2 regions of the Gordonia sp. UBA7860 genome follow, and region 1 is predicted to be linked to the other one. Evidence: riboswitches for the same ligand, from Rfam matches in the RefSeq annotation. Region 1 holds a riboswitch; the other holds the start of a gene.
What was found. Region 1 has a riboswitch for S-adenosylmethionine ahead of B3T59_RS02285 (amino acid ABC transporter permease). Riboswitches for the same ligand answer to the same signal wherever they lie in the genome.

Region 2: it holds a riboswitch for S-adenosylmethionine, as region 1 does, so the genes downstream of both, B3T59_RS02140 (aminotransferase class V-fold PLP-dependent enzyme) here and B3T59_RS02285 (amino acid ABC transporter permease) in region 1, are expected to answer to the same signal.

The regions. Positions count from the first base shown of each region.
Region 1 covers NZ_DLSO01000015.1:1,282-15,190, forward strand. The annotation lists gene B3T59_RS02270 (gamma-glutamyltransferase family protein) at 1-1,310, shown strand, start outside; gene B3T59_RS02275 (hypothetical protein) at 1,410-1,976, shown strand; gene B3T59_RS02280 (hypothetical protein) at 2,060-2,521, opposite strand; SAM riboswitch class IV at 2,774-2,883, shown strand; gene B3T59_RS02285 (amino acid ABC transporter permease) at 2,905-3,894, shown strand; gene B3T59_RS02290 (amino acid ABC transporter ATP-binding protein) at 3,921-4,700, shown strand; gene B3T59_RS02295 (transporter substrate-binding domain-containing protein) at 4,772-5,707, shown strand; gene B3T59_RS02300 (SWIM zinc finger family protein) at 5,809-7,164, shown strand; gene B3T59_RS02305 (DUF5691 domain-containing protein) at 7,178-8,653, shown strand; gene B3T59_RS02310 (ATP-binding protein) at 8,650-9,741, shown strand; gene B3T59_RS02315 (DUF5682 family protein) at 9,747-12,032, shown strand; gene B3T59_RS02320 (VWA domain-containing protein) at 12,029-13,195, shown strand; gene B3T59_RS02325 (DUF5994 family protein) at 13,220-13,663, opposite strand; gene B3T59_RS02330 (sulfite oxidase-like oxidoreductase) at 13,829-13,909, shown strand, end outside.
Region 2 covers NZ_DLSO01000014.1:49,886-53,155, forward strand. The annotation lists gene B3T59_RS02135 (hypothetical protein) at 66-548, opposite strand; gene B3T59_RS02140 (aminotransferase class V-fold PLP-dependent enzyme) at 545-1,873, opposite strand; SAM riboswitch class IV at 1,890-2,003, opposite strand; gene B3T59_RS02145 (isochorismate synthase) at 2,170-3,270, shown strand.

The DNA.
Region 1 (13,909 bases):
ACGGCTTCGACATCTCGCCACGCCTCGCAACCGCAATCGCCGAATCCGCCAAAGATCTCAAGGCCGACGACGACGCCCGCTCGTACTTCCTCAACCCCGACGGAACGCCCAAGGCCGCCGGCACCAAGTTGACCAACCCCGCCTACGCAAAGACTCTGGGCGCCTTGGCAACCGACGGCGCGCAAGCCCTGTACTCCGGACCCATCGCCGACGCGATCGTCGCCAAGGCCGGCTCGACGTCGAACGGCATGACCCCGAGTCTCCTCACCACCGACGACCTCAAGAACTACAAGGCGATGCGTCGTGATCCGGTGTCGACGGAGTACCGCGGACACAGGATCGTCGCGATGCCCGGGCCGTCTTCGGGCGGCATCACTGTTGCCGCGACGATGGGCATCCTTTCCAACTTCGACATTCCGTCGATGCCCCCGACGGGCGTCGATCGCGACGGGGGACACCCGGATCCCGAAGCCGTGCACCTGATCAACGAGGCCGAACGCCTCGCCTACGCCGACCGCGACAAGTACATCGCCGACCCCGACTTCATCCCATTGCCAGGCAAGGGTGTTGCGACGATGCTCGATCCCTCATACCTGAAACAGCTTGCGGGACTGATCAAACCGAGTACGTCACTGGGTAAGGCGCAGCCCGGAGATCTCGGTGAGGTTCCGCTCGGCTCCTACACCGGCACAGAGCACGGCACCAGTCACATCACCGTCGCCGACAAGTACGGCAACGTGGCGTCGATGACCACGACCGTCGAGTCGGCATTCGGCAGCTTCCACATGGTCGACGGCTTCATCCTCAACAACCAGCTCACCGACTTCTCCGCCGAACCACGCGATGAGACCGGGGCGCTTCTGGCCAACCGGGTTTCGCCGGGGAAGCGCCCGCGGTCATCGATGGCGCCGACCCTCGTCATGCAGCCCGGGACCAACGGCGCGCCGGACACTTTGACCGCAGCTCTCGGATCTCCCGGCGGCTCCGTGATCATTCAATTCGTGGTGAAAACGCTTGTCGGAATGTTGGATTGGAAGCTGAACCCACAGCAGGCTGTCTCGATGATCGACTTCGGCACGGCCAACACCCCGACGTCGAACGTCGGTGGTGAGCATCCGTTGGTCAACACCGCGAACGACGGCGCCGACGATCCACTCGTGAAGGGTCTACGCGAACGCGGCGAACAGGTGTCGGTCGACGATCAGTCCAGCGGGCTCAGTGCACTGCAGCGCTCAGGCAACGGGTGGCTCGGCGGGGCCGATCCGCGTCGAGAGGGTGCCGTGATGGGCGACGACGCGTCGCTGAGGTGATGCGTGGTGCCACGTTTGAATGACCCCGGTTAACGTCTCGTCGTCGTACCACGACACTCCGTATGTCCAGGCAGTACCGAGGCGCTGAAGGAGAAGCGAATGGTGGCACAGCAATCATCGACAGGGCGCATCAGGACCTGGCGAGCCTTCGGGTCTCGAACTGCAGGGGCATTCATCGTCACCGCGAGCGCGATGGTCGGCGTCGGACTGGCCGCGGGGCAGGCATCCGCCGCGCCCTACAACCCGGCTCCGCCGGTCACGGTGTGCTCGACGACCTCCCAGAATCCTTACTTCCCGCCGCTGCCCGTCTCTAACCTCCTCCGCGTCGGCCAGTCGGGCCGCGTCGTCGAGAACCCGACGAGGCGGGTAATCGACTACGGCAAGGTCGATTTCGAATTTCTGAATGCCAACCAACTCTTCACGCCGGCCTTCGACCAAACCGTCCGTTTCACGTGGCGCAACCTCGACTCCGGAAAGACCGGAGTGGCGATCGGCCGCACGCCGGTCCGCGGTGAGGTGTCCATCGCGTACGCGGAACGCGTGCACACCGGCCCCGGTCGGATCGTCGTCAGAGCTGACGTGACCAACCGCGGTCAGGCCAACACCGGGTCGTCGGGCGCGGTCACGCGTACAACGTGCTCGGGAAGGTCCTTCGTCGTCGTCTGAGACCTGGCCGAGCCGCGCGATCATGTTGCGTGGGACCCTGGGTACCGAAAATGCCCCCGTGGATCCCACGCAACTGCTGAGTGTCAGTGCGTCTCGACCGTCCGCGCCAGAATTCCTAGCGTCGCGCGCAAACCGGCCTCGGGGATGATCGGGAACCGGCCCTTGATGTCCTCGTTGGTGACGCGGCTCCAGTCGTAGTACGACGTGACCAGCGTGCCTTCTTCGACCGGTTCGAGCCGGTAGCCGTACCGGTGATCGAGGGGCGGGCGGACCGTGCCGATGATCGTCCACTCGATCCAGCGGTCCTTCTCGAATCCCGTGATGATCACCCGGACGTCGTACTTGCCCATCGGGAGATCGTTGAGTGACTCACGGTCCATATGGACGACGAATTCGTCATCCACCGCGCTGACCGGCGAGCCCTCCGCACTTTGCAACATGCCTGAGCTGTCGATGGCGACGTGACCTCCCGGCGAGGTCAGAAGCTCAAAGATCGCCGATGGTTCGGCCCGGATCAGGCGGGTGATCTCGAATAGCTCGGGCATCGGATTCCTCAGCTTCGACGATTCTTGTCAGCGACACCGAAAGCCTAATCGCTGCCACCCCGAGAGGATCGAAGGCGCTGCATCAACAGATGTCGGTTTCGGAGTCGTTTCGTCCGATCTTGAGCTAATCCACCTGAACGTACGACAGTCCTGCAATCGGCGGCGAACACCCAGTCGCTCTGATTCGCGTCCCTAAGAATCGCGCAGATTCATACCCTCGGCGCGGCGTCGACCTGGAACTAACCTGGCATCGGTTACGAGCGTCAGCGCCCAGCCCTGGCTTGCTGACCAGCAACCCTCCGTCGTGGTGGGGTGCTCCAGGTGACAACCCGACGGGATTCGACCGCCCGTAACGACGACGCCGAGGACGAAGACCGAGAACTGTGACCACCGAACTCACCGCCGCGCACGCGCGCCCGCTCACTCGCGGGCCGGACGACGCGGATCTACTCTCCGCCAAGCTGGTCAAGGCCCGCAAGCCCGGCCAGTGGGTGAGCAGTGCGGTCGTGCTCGTGCTCGCGGCGATGCTGATCCACACGCTGGTCACCAACCCGCGATTCCAGTGGGATGTGGTCGGCAACTACTTCTTTCACGATTCGATCCTGCGCGGACTCGGCCTCACCCTGTGGCTGACCGCCGCAGTGATGGTGTGCGGCTTCGCCTTGGGCATTGTGCTGGCGGTGATGCGACTGTCGTCGAATCCCATCCTGTCGTCACTAAGCGCGGGCTACGTCTGGCTGATCCGATCAATCCCGCCGCTGGTTCAACTGCTGTTCTGGTACGAGCTCGCATCGTTGTACCCCCAACTGTCACTGGGTATTCCGTTCGGCCCCGAGTTCGTGAAGGCAGACACCGCGCACTTGTTCTCGGGTGTTCTCGCGGCCTTCGTCGCGCTGACCATCGACGTCGCGGCCTTCGCCGCAGAGATCGTGCGCGGTGGCATCCTGTCCGTAGACCGCGGCCAGGCCGAGGCCGCAGAAGCGTTGGGACTGAGCAGGTATCGCATCTTCCGCCGGATCATCCTGCCGCAGGCCATGCCCGCCATCGTGCCGGCGTCGGGAAACCTGCTGATAGGTCTGCTGAAGGCGACGTCGATCGTCAGCGTCATCGCGGTGCAAGATCTGCTCTATTCGGCGCAGTTGATCTACCAGCAGAACTACCTGATCCTGCCGCTACTGCTCGTCGCGACCATCTGGTACATCATCGTCACCAGCCTGCTGTCGATCGGACAGTGCTTCGTCGAACGCCACTACTCGCGCGGCAATCGCCGTACGCAACAGGGATTTTGGACGACGGTCCGTCAGAATCTTCCGCTGTTCGGCCGCGTGCGCACCGATCTGCGCCGACTCGACGACAGCGCGGTGCGAGCGTGAATTTCTCGATAGCGCGCCACAAACCTCTGCGCATCGAACGCGACGAGACTCTTCCCCTCGTGCGAGTCAGAGGTCTGCGCAAGAGTTTCGGACTCCACAAGGTGCTCGACGGCATTGACGTCGACGTCCCGACAGGCACCGTGACCGTGCTGCTCGGACCATCGGGCTCTGGCAAGTCGACGCTGCTGCGCTGCATCAATCATCTCGAGAAGCCCGACGACGGCTTCGTCGAGGTCGGCGGCGAGATCATCGGATACCGACCATCGGCAGGCAAGCTGCATGAACTGTCGCACCGCGAGATCGCGCGGCAGCGTTCGACAATCGGGATGGTGTTCCAGCAGTTCAACCTGTTCGGCCATATGACGGTGCTGCAGAACGTGATCGAGGGCCCGTTGGCGGCAGGCATATCGCGTCGCGAGGCGCAGGCACGCGCGAGCGATCTCCTCGAACGAGTCGGCATGGCCGGCCGCGAAGACGCCTACCCGCGCCAGCTCTCCGGCGGACAACAGCAGCGCGTCGCCATCGCACGCGCCTTGGCTCTCGAGCCGCGCCTGCTGCTGTTCGACGAGCCGACCAGTGCGCTCGACCCCGAACTCGTCGGCGAGGTCCTCGCTGTCATCCGCGATCTCGCACGCAGCGGCATGACCATGGTGATCGTCACCCACGAGATCGGATTCGCCCGCGAGGTGGCCGACCAGGCGATCTTCCTCGACGGCGGACGGATCGTCGAATCAGGGTTTCCCGCAGAGATTCTCGACGATCCGCAACACGAGCGCACCAGGGCGTTCCTCTCCGCAGTGCTGTGACGGCCATAGACCACCTGCACCCGGACGAGTCCCCACATGCAAGAACAGTTCTCACACAAAGGATCCAGATGATGACCCACCGCCCCCGCATCCTCACTCTGCTGGCCATCACGGCTGTGATCGGGAGCGTGGCGTTGAGCGGCTGCGGTTCGTCCGACGACCCCTCCGCGACCGCGGAGGCGTCTGCCGTTCCGACACAGGACATCACGACCAGCATTGCCAAGGACGATTCAATCAGTGCCGAACTACCCCAAAGTGTGCGCACGGCAGGCTCGCTGACCGTCGGGACCACTCAGACCCCGGGAACGTCGAATCTGCGACACGGCGGTGTGGTCGACGACAAGAACGTCGGGCTCGACCTCGACCTGCGCACCGCGATCGGCAAGGTCCTCGGCATCAACTGGAACGTGCAGTACGGCACCTTCGCCTCGATCATCCCCGGTGTCCAGAATGGAAAATACCAAGTGGGACAGGCGAATTTCGGTGTCACCGCCGAGCGCGAGAAGGTCCTCGACTTCTCGACCTACCTCAACGACGGCCAGGGGTTTCTCGGCTCGTCTCACGTAGACCTGCAAAAGGTCTCCACAATCACCGACGTTTGCGGCTACACCATCGCCACCACGCCCGGGTCGACCTTCCAGACCCTGCTCAGCTCGCACGTCGGCGACTGCGCGAAGATCGGCAAGAAGCCCTGGACTGTCCAGTACTTCAACGACACCGCCCCCATCTTCCTGGGTCTGGCCAACGGCAAGGTGGACCTCTTCTTCGGCCCGGTCCTGAGCCTGAAGTACGACGAAAAGCACGTCGAGGGAACCAAATTCCTCGGCCAGATCAGCTCGACGCCAGTCGGATTCGTCACCGCCAAGGACTCGGGCCTGGCCAAACCGCTGTCCGACGCCGTCAACAAGCTCATCAAGACCGGCGACTACGCCAAGATCTTCGCGAAGTGGGGTGTCCCGGACACAGGCGTCGACAAGTCGACCATCAATCCCCCAAGTAGTTTTTGACGCCGAGTACTTTCTGACACCCGCGCAGTCGCTGACGTCACCGTCATCCACGCAACTGGCCTCGCCCGCGGATGTCAGTCCCGTGTGGTTGTCTGAACTGCATGGGGGACAGGTGGACCACTGACGAGGTGCTGGCGCTCGCGCCCGACGCCTCGTCGGCCAAGGCCGGTCAGAAGCTGGCCACCCCGACGCCCTGGTCAGGCACCGGTGCAGCCGATTCGCTGGTGTGGGGTCACTGCAAGGGCAGCGGCAAAACGCCGTACCAGACCATCGTCGAACTCACCTCGCCGGCCTTCAAGTGCTCGTGTCCGTCACGGAAGTTCCCGTGCAAACACGCTCTCGGACTCCTGCTGCTGTGGGCACAAGGTGAAGTTGCCGATGCCGCGCAGCCCGCTGACCACGCCGCAGCATGGCTCGCCGCGAGACGCGAGCGGCAGTCCGCCGCGCCCGCGCAGCCGGCCGCCTCCAAAGATCCCGGCCGCGCGGCCTCGACCGCAGCGCAACGCGTCCGCCGTGTCGGCAGCGGTATCGACGAATTGCAACTCTGGCTCACCGACCAGCTCGGCCACGGCCTGGCGGGCACCGACGTCGACGCCTACGGCCGATTCGACGGCGTCGCCGCACGGCTGGTCGATGCCCAGGCCCCGGGGTTGGCGTCCAAGATCCGAGCGCTACCCGAGTTGTTCGCGGGACCCACGAGCGGCGTCGACTGGCCGGCACGCCTACTGGAAGAGTTCGGCAGCCTGTGGTCGTTGAGCGCCGCACATCAGCGGCTCGACCTCCTACCTGCCGATCTCGCCGCCACGGTCCGCCGACACATCGGCTATCCCGTCGCCAAAGCGGATGTCCTCGCCGCCGAGGGCATCACAGACACGTGGTTGTGCCTCGGCCGTCGAGACACCGACGACGACCGGCTCCAGACTCGGCGAACCTGGATCTGGGGTGCGAAGACCAAGCGCTTCGGTGTCCTGCTCGATTACGCGCCCAAGGGCGGCGTATTGCCGATGCGTCCCAGGGTGGGCGCAACGCTGGTCGCGGCGATGCACTTCTACCCGGGCTCGCCTCTGCTGCGCTGCCTCTACGACGACGCAGAGTCACCGCAGCCCGACGCAGAGTCACCGCAGCCCGACGCACTCCCACATCCCGATCCGCTCGGCATGCTCGTGCTCTCCGACATCGCCGCGGCCAGGCGCGCCCACGCGCAGGCGATCGCCGACGATCCGTGGGCGCGGCGGTGGCCGGTGGTGCTCGACGCGCGACTCGGTCGCACCGTCGCGGGCCGACCGGCGGCAATCGATCACACGGGCGACGCAATCGACATCCTCGTGACGGGCGAGCGCTGGCCCCTGCTACTCGCGCTCACCGGAGGCGCGCGGGTACCGATCTTCGGGAGTCTCGGAACAGACGGACTCGACGTCGAGTCGGTGATCGTCGGCGGCGGTGTGGTCCGCGTATGAGGATGGCTGCCGTATGAGTACCTGGGACGAGGTGGTCTCGGCCGCGCTCGTCGGCGTCCGCAGCCGACCGATCACCACGCACGGCGTCGATCCCGTGATCGAGGCGCATCTGCCAGATGAAGTCGCTGACCCGGCGGTCACAACCCTGCAGATCGCGGCACTGAGCGCCGTCGCACGGTGCGCGAGCGGGCCGCCGACGATCGCTGCCGAACCCATCCCCGCCTCGCCAGACGACCCGAGGCCGCGCATCTCCGATCAGATCGCAGGCAACCTCGACCGCGCGATGATGCTGTCGCCGCAGCTCGAACTCTGGTGCTTCGACCTGCTCGCGCGGTCGCACGTCCGGCCTCCCGCACGCATGCTCCCGACGCTCCTCGCCCGTACCGCGCGCAGGGTCGAGATCCGCGCTGCGGTAACCACTTTCGTCGGTCCACGCGGACGATGGCTGGCCGAACAAGCCCCCGAGCTGAAAGCCGTGCTCGACGCCCCCTCGACGTCGGGCGACATCGCAGATACCTCCGCGTGGACCCATGGCGAACCCGACGAGCGTGCGTCCTACCTGCGATCGCTGCGGGAGCGCGACCCAGATGCTGCGCGAGAACTCCTCGAATCCGCATGGCGCACAGAAGACGGACCCAGTCGTGAACTGTTACTGCCCATCCTCGGTCGCACGCCGTCGTTGTCCGACGAGCCCCTGCTCGAGCGCGCGCTCGACGATCGGCGCAGCAATGTCAGGACAACTGCGGCCGGAATTCTCGACCACATCGACGGCTCGGCGCACCAGCAGCGCATCCTCGACGCGGCGTCGAAATTACTGTTGCTCAACGAAGAACGGCACCTCATGCGCCGACGCCCCGTGCTGCAGGCGACGCTGCCTACTGAGCCGAATGCGGCGCTCGCACGCGACGGACTCACGCTGACCGTGCCGTCAAACGCAAGGCGTGGGGTCGGCGCCCACGTGCTCGCGCAGCTGGTGTCACGGATTCGGCCGTCGCTCTGGGAAAAAAGGTTCGCAATGTCACCGGCGCAGATCGTCGCAGCAATCGGTTCTGACCAGAGCCCGCTCGTCGTCGGATTGAGCCACGCCGCAGTGACATTCGACGATCGGCGCTGGGCGACTGCACTGATGACACACCCCGATGCGCTACCGGTCGTCTTCGTGGCCGCCGATCCGCTGGAGGTGTCACGTGCCTTCGACGACCTACCCGACGACCGACGCCTCGCGGCTCTGCGCGTCCTGCCGACCCCGTGGCCGGAGAACATCGCGCACGCCTCACTACGCCTGCTCGCCGCCACCGTGTCGGGAACCGCGCGCAGCGGGCCCACGGCAGAACTGTTCGACCTGATGTCGGTTGGCCTCCCGGCCACCGATGCGTGGCGCGACGCCGTGCGTGCGGTGGGTGCGCGTGTCGCGACCGCGCCCGCACAGTTCGCCCGCCTGGCCGAGTCCATCCGTATCCGTATCGTCCTCACGAGGGAGTTCGCATGACCACTGCAGACGATCTGCTCCGACCACACGCCGAGCAGCTCTACGCCGACGAACTCGCGGCACTGGCCCGCACAGACACCGCTAGCCGCCCTGCCAATTGGCTGCTGTCGCCGTCGGCGGTCGTCACCTACCTTCTCGGCGGCACTCTCGACGACGGCACGGTGATCTCACCGAAGTACATCGGACCCCGACGGCTGATGGAGGTGGCCGTGGCGACGTTGGCCACCGACCGCGCACTGCTCCTTCTCGGGGTGCCCGGAACAGCGAAAACCTGGGTGTCCGAGCACCTTGCGGCAGCGATCAGTGGGACGTCGACGCTGTTGGTGCAGGGGACGGCAGGCACGCCCGAGGAGGCGATCCGCTACGGCTGGAACTACGCCCGGCTGCTCGCCGAGGGACCGTCGAACGAGGCACTGGTGCCCTCACCGATCATGGTGGCGATGCGGGAGGGCAAGATCGCGCGACTCGAGGAGCTCACGCGTATCCCCTCCGACGTGCAGGACGCGCTGATCACCATCCTCTCGGAGAAGACGCTGCCGGTGCCGGAACTCGGGATAGAGGTGCAGGCCACCAAGGGATTCAGCGTGATCGCGACGGCCAACGATCGTGACCGCGGAGTCAACGACCTGTCGTCGGCGCTCCGACGCCGCTTCAACACGGTGGTGTTGCCGCTGCCCGCCTCGGCCGAGGACGAAGTCGATATCGTGACTCAACGTGTTGCTGCACTGGGAAAGTCGCTGGAGCTTCCCGAATTGCCCTCTGCCGCAGACGAGATCCGACGCGTGGTCACCGTCTTCCGCGAGTTGCGCTCCGGGGTCACCGAGGATGGGCGGTCGAAGGTGAAGCAACCCAGCGGCACACTGTCGACCGCGGAGGCCATCTCGGTCATCACCCACGGCATCGCGATGTCGGCACACTTCGGCGACGGCGTGCTCCGGCCCGCCGACGTGGCAGCGGGTATCCAGGGCGCGGTGATCAAAGACCCGGGAGCCGATTCGGTGATCTGGACCGAGTACCTGGAAAGCGTTGTGCGAGAACGCTCCGACTGGGCCGACTTCTACCGCGCCGCGCGCGGGGCGCTCCGCTGACCCGCATGTCCGCACCTCTCGTCGACTCGCACGCCCCGCCGGGTACCTACGTGCTTGGCATCCGACACCACGGGCCGGGTTCGGCCCGCGCGGTACGCAGCGAACTCGATCGCATTGCGCCAGACGCCGTTCTCATCGAGGGGCCTGCCGATGCGTCGGATCTGATCCCAGCCGTCGTCGACCCGGGCATGTCGCCCCCCGTCGCCCTCCTCGGATACGCGGCAGACGATCCGTCGCGTGCCGCGTTCTGGCCGTTCGCCGAGTTCTCGCCGGAATGGCAGGCCATGCGCTGGGCGGTGCGCGCCCGAGTGCACGTCGCGTTCTGCGACCTTCCCACGACGATGGTGCTCGCACACCGCACCGAGACGGGTCAGACACCCGCCGACCCGACTCCGGGGGAGCCGCGCGAACCCGGTGAGGATGCGCCTGGTCGGGTTCGGATCAACCCGGTGCGCACGCTTGCCACCGCGGCCGGCTACTCCGACCCGGAGCGCTGGTGGGACGACGTCGTCGAAACACGCGGCGAAGCAGAAGGATTCGCGGCGATAGCCGAGGCGATGGCCGCGCTGCGCGAGGACGACTTCTTGCGCTCGCCCGACGAGTCCGACCCGGAGGAACTCCACGACGAACGCCGCGAAGCCCACATGCGTCAGGTACTCCGCACGACGTTGAAGCGGCCGGGTGTCGAACGCGTCGCCGTCGTCTGTGGTGCATGGCATGCACCGGCTCTGTCGGGGAAGTTGCCGCCCGCTGCCGGCGATACACGAATCCTGAAGGGAACGCCCAAGGTTCGTAGCAAGGTCGCGTGGGTACCGTGGACCCATTCGCGCATCGCCAGCGCGTCCGGGTACGGGGCGGGTGTGATCTCACCGGGTTGGTATCACCACTTGTTCACCACGTCCGACGATGTGATCGTGCGCTGGCTGATCCACCAGGCACGACTGTTGCGCGACAAAGACATCGACGTGTCGTCGGCCCACATCATCGAGACTGCACGACTGGCGGAAGCTCTCGCGGTGATGCGACACCGACCGCTGCCTGGATTGGCAGAGGTCACGGAGGCGACCCACGCCGTGATGCTCGACGGCGATACCGGACTGTCCGACATGATGTATCGCGAGGCCGTCATCGGGGAGCGGCTCGGATCGGTTCCCGACGACGCTCCCGTTGTCCCGCTGCAGGCCGATGTCACCGCGACGGCGCGGTCGGCGCGACTCAAGATCGATCCGGTGGCCAAAGAGCTGGCGTTGGATCTTCGCAAACCGGCCGACATGGCCAAATCCCTGCTGCTGCACCGGCTCCTCGTGCTCGGCGTCGAGTGGGGCGAACCCCGCGACGTGACCGGAATGGGCACATTCAAAGAGGGCTGGATCGTCGCATGGCGACCCGACTACGTCATCGACGTCGTGATGGCCTCGGTGTGGGGCACGACGGTGCTGGGCGCCGCCACCGCCAAGATCGTCGACAAGGCAACGAGCGCCGACACGTTGGGTGAGGTCACCGAAGCGTTGGAGTCGGCACTTCTCGCCGAACTCGTCGATGCGGTGGCGCCTGTCCTGACCGCACTCGACGAGCGAGCCGCCGTCGACCACGACGTCGCGCACCTGATGCAGGCACTACCAGCACTCGGACGCGCGCAGCGCTACGGAGACGTCCGCGGCACCGACACCGCCTCGCTGCACCTCGTCGCATCGTCGTTGCTCACCCGCATCTGCGTCGGCATCCCCGCCGCCATCTCGAGTCTCAACGATGACGCTGCGAAAGCCCTGAAAGCGCATCTCGACGCCACCCACGAGACGGTGGTCCTGCTCGACGAGCAGGACATGGGCCGCTGGATCGGGGCACTGCGCACGATCGCCGACCGGTGTGATGTGAACGGTCTGTTGGTCGGCCGAGCCACGCGATTGCTGCTTGACGGCGGACACATCGATGCCGCCGACGCCGCCGGCCGGTTGCAGTTCGCGTTGTCGACGGGAGCCACCCCGACGTCGAAAACCCAATGGATCGACGGCTTTCTGGGTGACGGTGGGCTGCTGCTCGTCCACGACCGCGATCTGTTGGTGATCCTCGACGAGTGGCTGAGCACGCTCGGCGAGCGTGACTTCACCGACGTTCTGCCGTTGCTGCGCAGGACTTTCGGGCTGTTCGACACTTCGGTGCGTCGCAACATCGGCAACCGGGTCGCATCACTCGACCGCACCGACGGCCTTCCGGCCAGCACGACGACCTTCGATCCCGATCTCGCCGCGCCTGCGGTGCGCGTTGTCGCCGACATATTGGGGTTGCGATGACCGACGGCACACGAGACGTGCGCGCCAGACGCTGGCGCTTGGTGCTCGGAGATGCAGCGGCAGAACAACTTCCGTCGCTGACCGGCTCCGATGCCGCTATGGACGGTGCGCTGTCGGCGCTGTATGACGCCGACGCGTCGCGCAGGGGTGGGTTGGGCAAGTCGGCTCCGTCGGTCGCCCGATGGCTCGGCGACATACGAAAGTACTTCCCGCAAACCGTTGTTCAGGTGATGCAACACGACGCCGTCGAGCGGCTGAACCTGTACTCGCTGCTCGCAGAACCCGAACTGATCGATGCGGTCGAACCCGACATCGAGATGGTCACCACGCTCATGGCACTCGGGCGGGCGATTCCGGCGAGTTCGAAGGCTTCGGCGCGAGCGTTGGTGCGCAAGGTGGTCGACGAGGTGGAACGACGCATCGCCCACCGCACCCGAAGCGCAGTCGGCGCAGCCATCGACCGCGCAGCCCGGGTGACCCGACCGATGTTCCGCGACATCGATTGGAACGCAACGATCGCTCGCAATCTGCACAACTACTTACCGGAGTACAAGACCGTTGTTCCCGAACGGCTCGTCGGCCACGGTCGCCGTTCACAAATGGTCAGCAAAGACATCGTCATCGCGATCGACCAGTCCGGATCGATGGCCCAATCGATCGTGTACGCGTCGATCTTTGGAGCGGTGATTGCCACGATGCGGTCGGTTCGGACGTCGTTGGTGCTCTTCGACACCGAGGTCGTCGACCTCACCGGTCAACTCGACGACCCCGTGGACGTGCTGTTCGGCGCGACGCTAGGCGGCGGAACCGACATCAATCGCGCGATCGCTTACTGCCAAACCCTCATCAGCAGGCCCAATGACAGCATCTTCGTGCTCATCTCGGACCTGTACGAGGGCGGAATCCGCGACGAGATGCTCAAGCGGATCGCGCAGCTGCAGGCCGACGGCGTGCAGGTCATCGTGTTGCTGGCGCTGTCGGACGAGGGAGCGCCGTCGTTCGATCGCGACATCGCAGGAGCGCTGGGTGCCATGGGTGTTCCGGCGTTCGCGTGTACGCCCGACGCCTTCCCGGAGTTGCTCGCCCTCGCGATCGGGCGCGGCGACATCGTCGGATGGGCCGATGCCAACGAACTGGCACAGCGTGGCATGGAAGACGAATGAGGCTTGGGCGCCGGGCGGGTGGCGTCAGCTGGTCGCTGCGCTGGCGGTCCCGTCGAGTGAGGCCATGTACTGGCTCGCTATCGACAGAATGCGTCGGCCGCGCTTGGATTCCAGCGAATGCATGTGCCCGTCGGGAAGTTCGCTGTCGCTGGCGAGGTGCATCAGGATCGCCGCCAACGACGACGCCGTGCGGCACGGAATCACGAGCAGCGTCGCGTTTCGGTGGGAGCCGTTGAGCGTCATGAGCGGCGGAACCGTCGGAGAGTCTGCAGAGTCGAGACCGGGGTAGCGCCGGTAGCTTTGCCAGTGCACGGATATCGAGGTGACCTCGCCGAGTCGGGGCGCCGCCGCACCGGACAGACTGCTCAGTTCATCGGCGAGGTTCGCAGTGTACGGATACCACGCCCCGGCGATCGGGGCGCTGCGATCAGTGGTGAACCGAACCCGGGTGGGACCCAACGTGACCACCGGACACTCTCCTGACCGGCTGTGACGCCGCGTTCGCCGGTGACCAAAACCCGACGGTGACCAACACACGACCACGCGAGTACGTCGGCTATGAGTGCAAATCAGTTGAACCAGACTATACGCCCATGACCTGCGAAAAGTCGGCGCGGCCCTACACTTGCACATATGGCGATAGTGAACCGCGGCTTCGTCGGACGCCGCGACAGGATGGCCGATCGGCTGCCGCCAGGACAGTATTCGACCCTC
Region 2 (3,270 bases), on a different contig from region 1:
AGATCACGCCGACCGAGCCCGACCCGCCGACCGAGGGTCTTACCCGCTGATCGAGCCTGTCGAGATCACGCAGCCCGGCGAGACTCGAACTGCGGCAGCACCTCTGCGCGCACGCGGTGCTCGGTGGCCGAGCCGTCGATCGGCACGATGAGCACGGCGTCGGCGACCTCGGCCGCGTAGATGTCGCGGATCAGTGTGGCCAGGCCGTGTGGGGTGCCGACGTAACGCACGGTTTCTGCGGAATCACCCGCAACCGGCACCGAGGCGACGGACGCACGCGCCGACCCCGGATGCGGTGCGATCGCAACCTCGACAGCCAATGCGACCGAGAAGTTCGCGGTGTCACGGGTGCCGGCCCGCAGTAGCGAGCGGGTCCGCTGAGCGTCGCGCAGCGTCGAACGTCGTACGACGATGGGCAGTTCCGTCGCAGCGGCGTCGCCGACAATCGCAACCCGCAGCGCCGGGCGGCCGATGGTGATGACGCCGGTGTCGGCAGCGAGGAGCTGGTCGGCGAGAATGTCTGTCGGAGAACTCGATTGGATCGTCACGAGTGTGCCTTTCGGTGGTGGATGTCGGGGGCGTCGGCGCTGCGATCGCTCAGGCAGCGCAACGCGTGGAGCAGGCGGTCGACGTCGTCGGACGAGCTGCCGAGCCCGAAGCTCGCGCGCACGGCACCGTCGGGATGGCCGAGTCGGTCGAGAAGCGGGTGCGCGCAGAACTTTCCGTCGCGCACGCCGATGCCGTGTTCGGAGCTCAGGTACTCCGCGACCTCGCGCGGGGTGTGGCCGTCGACTGTGAAGCCTGCGATGCCGACGCGCTCGAGGCCGTCGTCGAAAACACGCAACGGGGTGACGCCGTCGATCTCGGCGAGTCCGGCGTCGAGTTGTGCGCACAGGTACGCCTCGTGTGCGCCGATCCACTCGTGTCCGAGATCGGCGATCGCGTCGCACGCGGCAGCAATCGCGATGGCGCCCAACACATTAGGAGATCCCGCTTCGTGACGCGCGGCGCCCGTATGCCACGACACCGACGCGCAGCCCGCCTCGACGTCGACATCTGCCGTGGCGCCTCCGCCTGCCAGATACGGCTGCGCGGCGTCGAGCCAGTCGGTGCGTCCGATCAGCACACCTGCACCGAACGGCGCGTAGAGCTTGTGCCCCGAGAAGACGAGGTAGTCGATGCCGTGACTGACGATCGACACCGGGCGATGAGCGACGAGTTGCGCTGCGTCGACGAGGATTCGGGCTCCGTGCCGGTGCGCGATCGATGCGAGTCGCGAGATCGGGAGGACCTCGCCGGTCACGTTCGACGCCGCGGTCACCGCCAGTAGCGCGGCGGGCTTGGCTGCCAGTTCACGCTCGACGGCGGCAAGGGTGTCGTCGATGGTCGAAGCAACTTCGACGATGCGGGTCCACTTGTCCTTGCGTTCGACCCACGGGAGCAGGTTCGCATGGTGCTCGATGTCGAGAACGACGACGTCGCCGGGCGTCACATGCGCCGCGAGGTTGATCGCGTCGGTGGTGTTGCGGGTGAACACGACGGCGTCGTCGGCGCGACCGCGGACGAAGCGTCGAACCGTCTCGCGGCACTCCTCGTAGCGGCGCGTCGTGACCTGCGACAGGTGTCCGGCGCCGCGGTGCACGCTGGCGTAGGTGCTCAGCGAGTCGGCAACGGCGCGCGCCACCGCGGTGAGCGCCGGGGCGCTGGCGGCGTAGTCGAACTTGGCGTAGCGCACCGTCGTACCGTCGGAAAGCGGCGCGCATTCGGCGGCGCCGACAACCTCTGCAAGTGGGGCGATAGTCGGGCTCTGCGTAGTCGAAATAGCCTTGACCTGTGAGAAATCGGTGTGCGAACGGGTGACGACAGCAGTCATCGAATAGTCTCCTTGGAATCCACGCTTGCCGTACCCACCCTGGGCACGGCCAGGTCGTCACCCGGAGCACCCCACCGCGGAGGAGGGTTGCCGACCAGCTAGCCGGGGCTTGTCGCTGGCACTCATGACCTGTTCCCAGGATCACCGACACGACGCTGAGCTGTCAACTTTCGCTCAGCGTGGACGAAAGGCGGCCGAGGGCGCGATCACCGAGCGTGTTAGTGACCCAGATTCTGTGCGCCAGCCTGATCGGCCTGTACGCGGTTGCACTTCCACGCAACCGGTAGCGTGAATCCATGCCAGCTTCGGAGGTATTCGTCCTGTCCAGGCCGCACGGCACGGTTCGTGCGCGCGGCGCATCAGCGGGATTCACCGATGCCACCGAGGCCGCCGAGGCGTTGCGTTCCGGGCGCATCGGCGCCATCACGGGGGCGATCGGGTTCACCTCGGCCGACGACGCCGCGCTGCTGGTTCCCGAGACCATCACGCACAGCGGTTCTGCGATCATGGGGAAAGCACCCGAACCCGCCCACGCCGAGCACGTCACGCTGATTCCCGACGCCGCGACGCATCGGGACCGGGTCGCACGTGCCATCGACGAGATCGACGCGGGGGCGTTGTCGAAGGTCGTGCTCGCCCGCGCCGTCGAATTCGACGTCGAACCGCCCGTCGACCCGGATCGACTTCTCGAGGCACTGGCGTACGGAAACGCCGAGCACTCTGCGTTTCTCGTCGACCTCAGCGTCGACGAGCACACCGACCCGCGAGCCCGATGGCTCCTCGGAGCGAGCCCAGAAGTGTTGCTGCGCAAGCAAGGTCTGGAGGTGACGTGCCGTCCCTATGCCGGATCGGCGGCGCGATCAGCAGACCCCGACGTCGATCACGCCGCCGGGCGCGCACTGCTGGCTTCGACGAAGGACCGGGCCGAGCACGCATTCGTCGTCGAGCATCTTCGTGATGCGCTCGAGCCGATCTGTCGCGAACTCGACGTGTCCGATCAGCCGTCGCTCGTCTCGACCGGCGAGATGTGGCATCTGGCGACACCGATTCGCGGTGTGCTGACCGACCCGACGATCACCGCCCTCGACCTCGCGCTGTTGTTGAGCCCGACCCCTGCAGTGTGTGGAACACCGGGAGATGTTGCAGCACAATTCATCTCGACCCACGAGGAGCGTCGTGGATTCTACGCTGGCGCCGTCGGATGGTCGGGCGCCGCCGGCGACGGCGAGTGGATGGTGACGATCCGTTCGCTCGAACTGTCCGACGACCGTCACCACGTCCGCACCTGGGCGGGCGGCGGCATCGTCGCCGGGTCGGAGCCGCAGGCGGAGCTCGACGAGACGTCGGCGAAGCTCGCGACCGTCCTGCGGGCGCTGGGCGTCGCCGAGCTCGGTTGA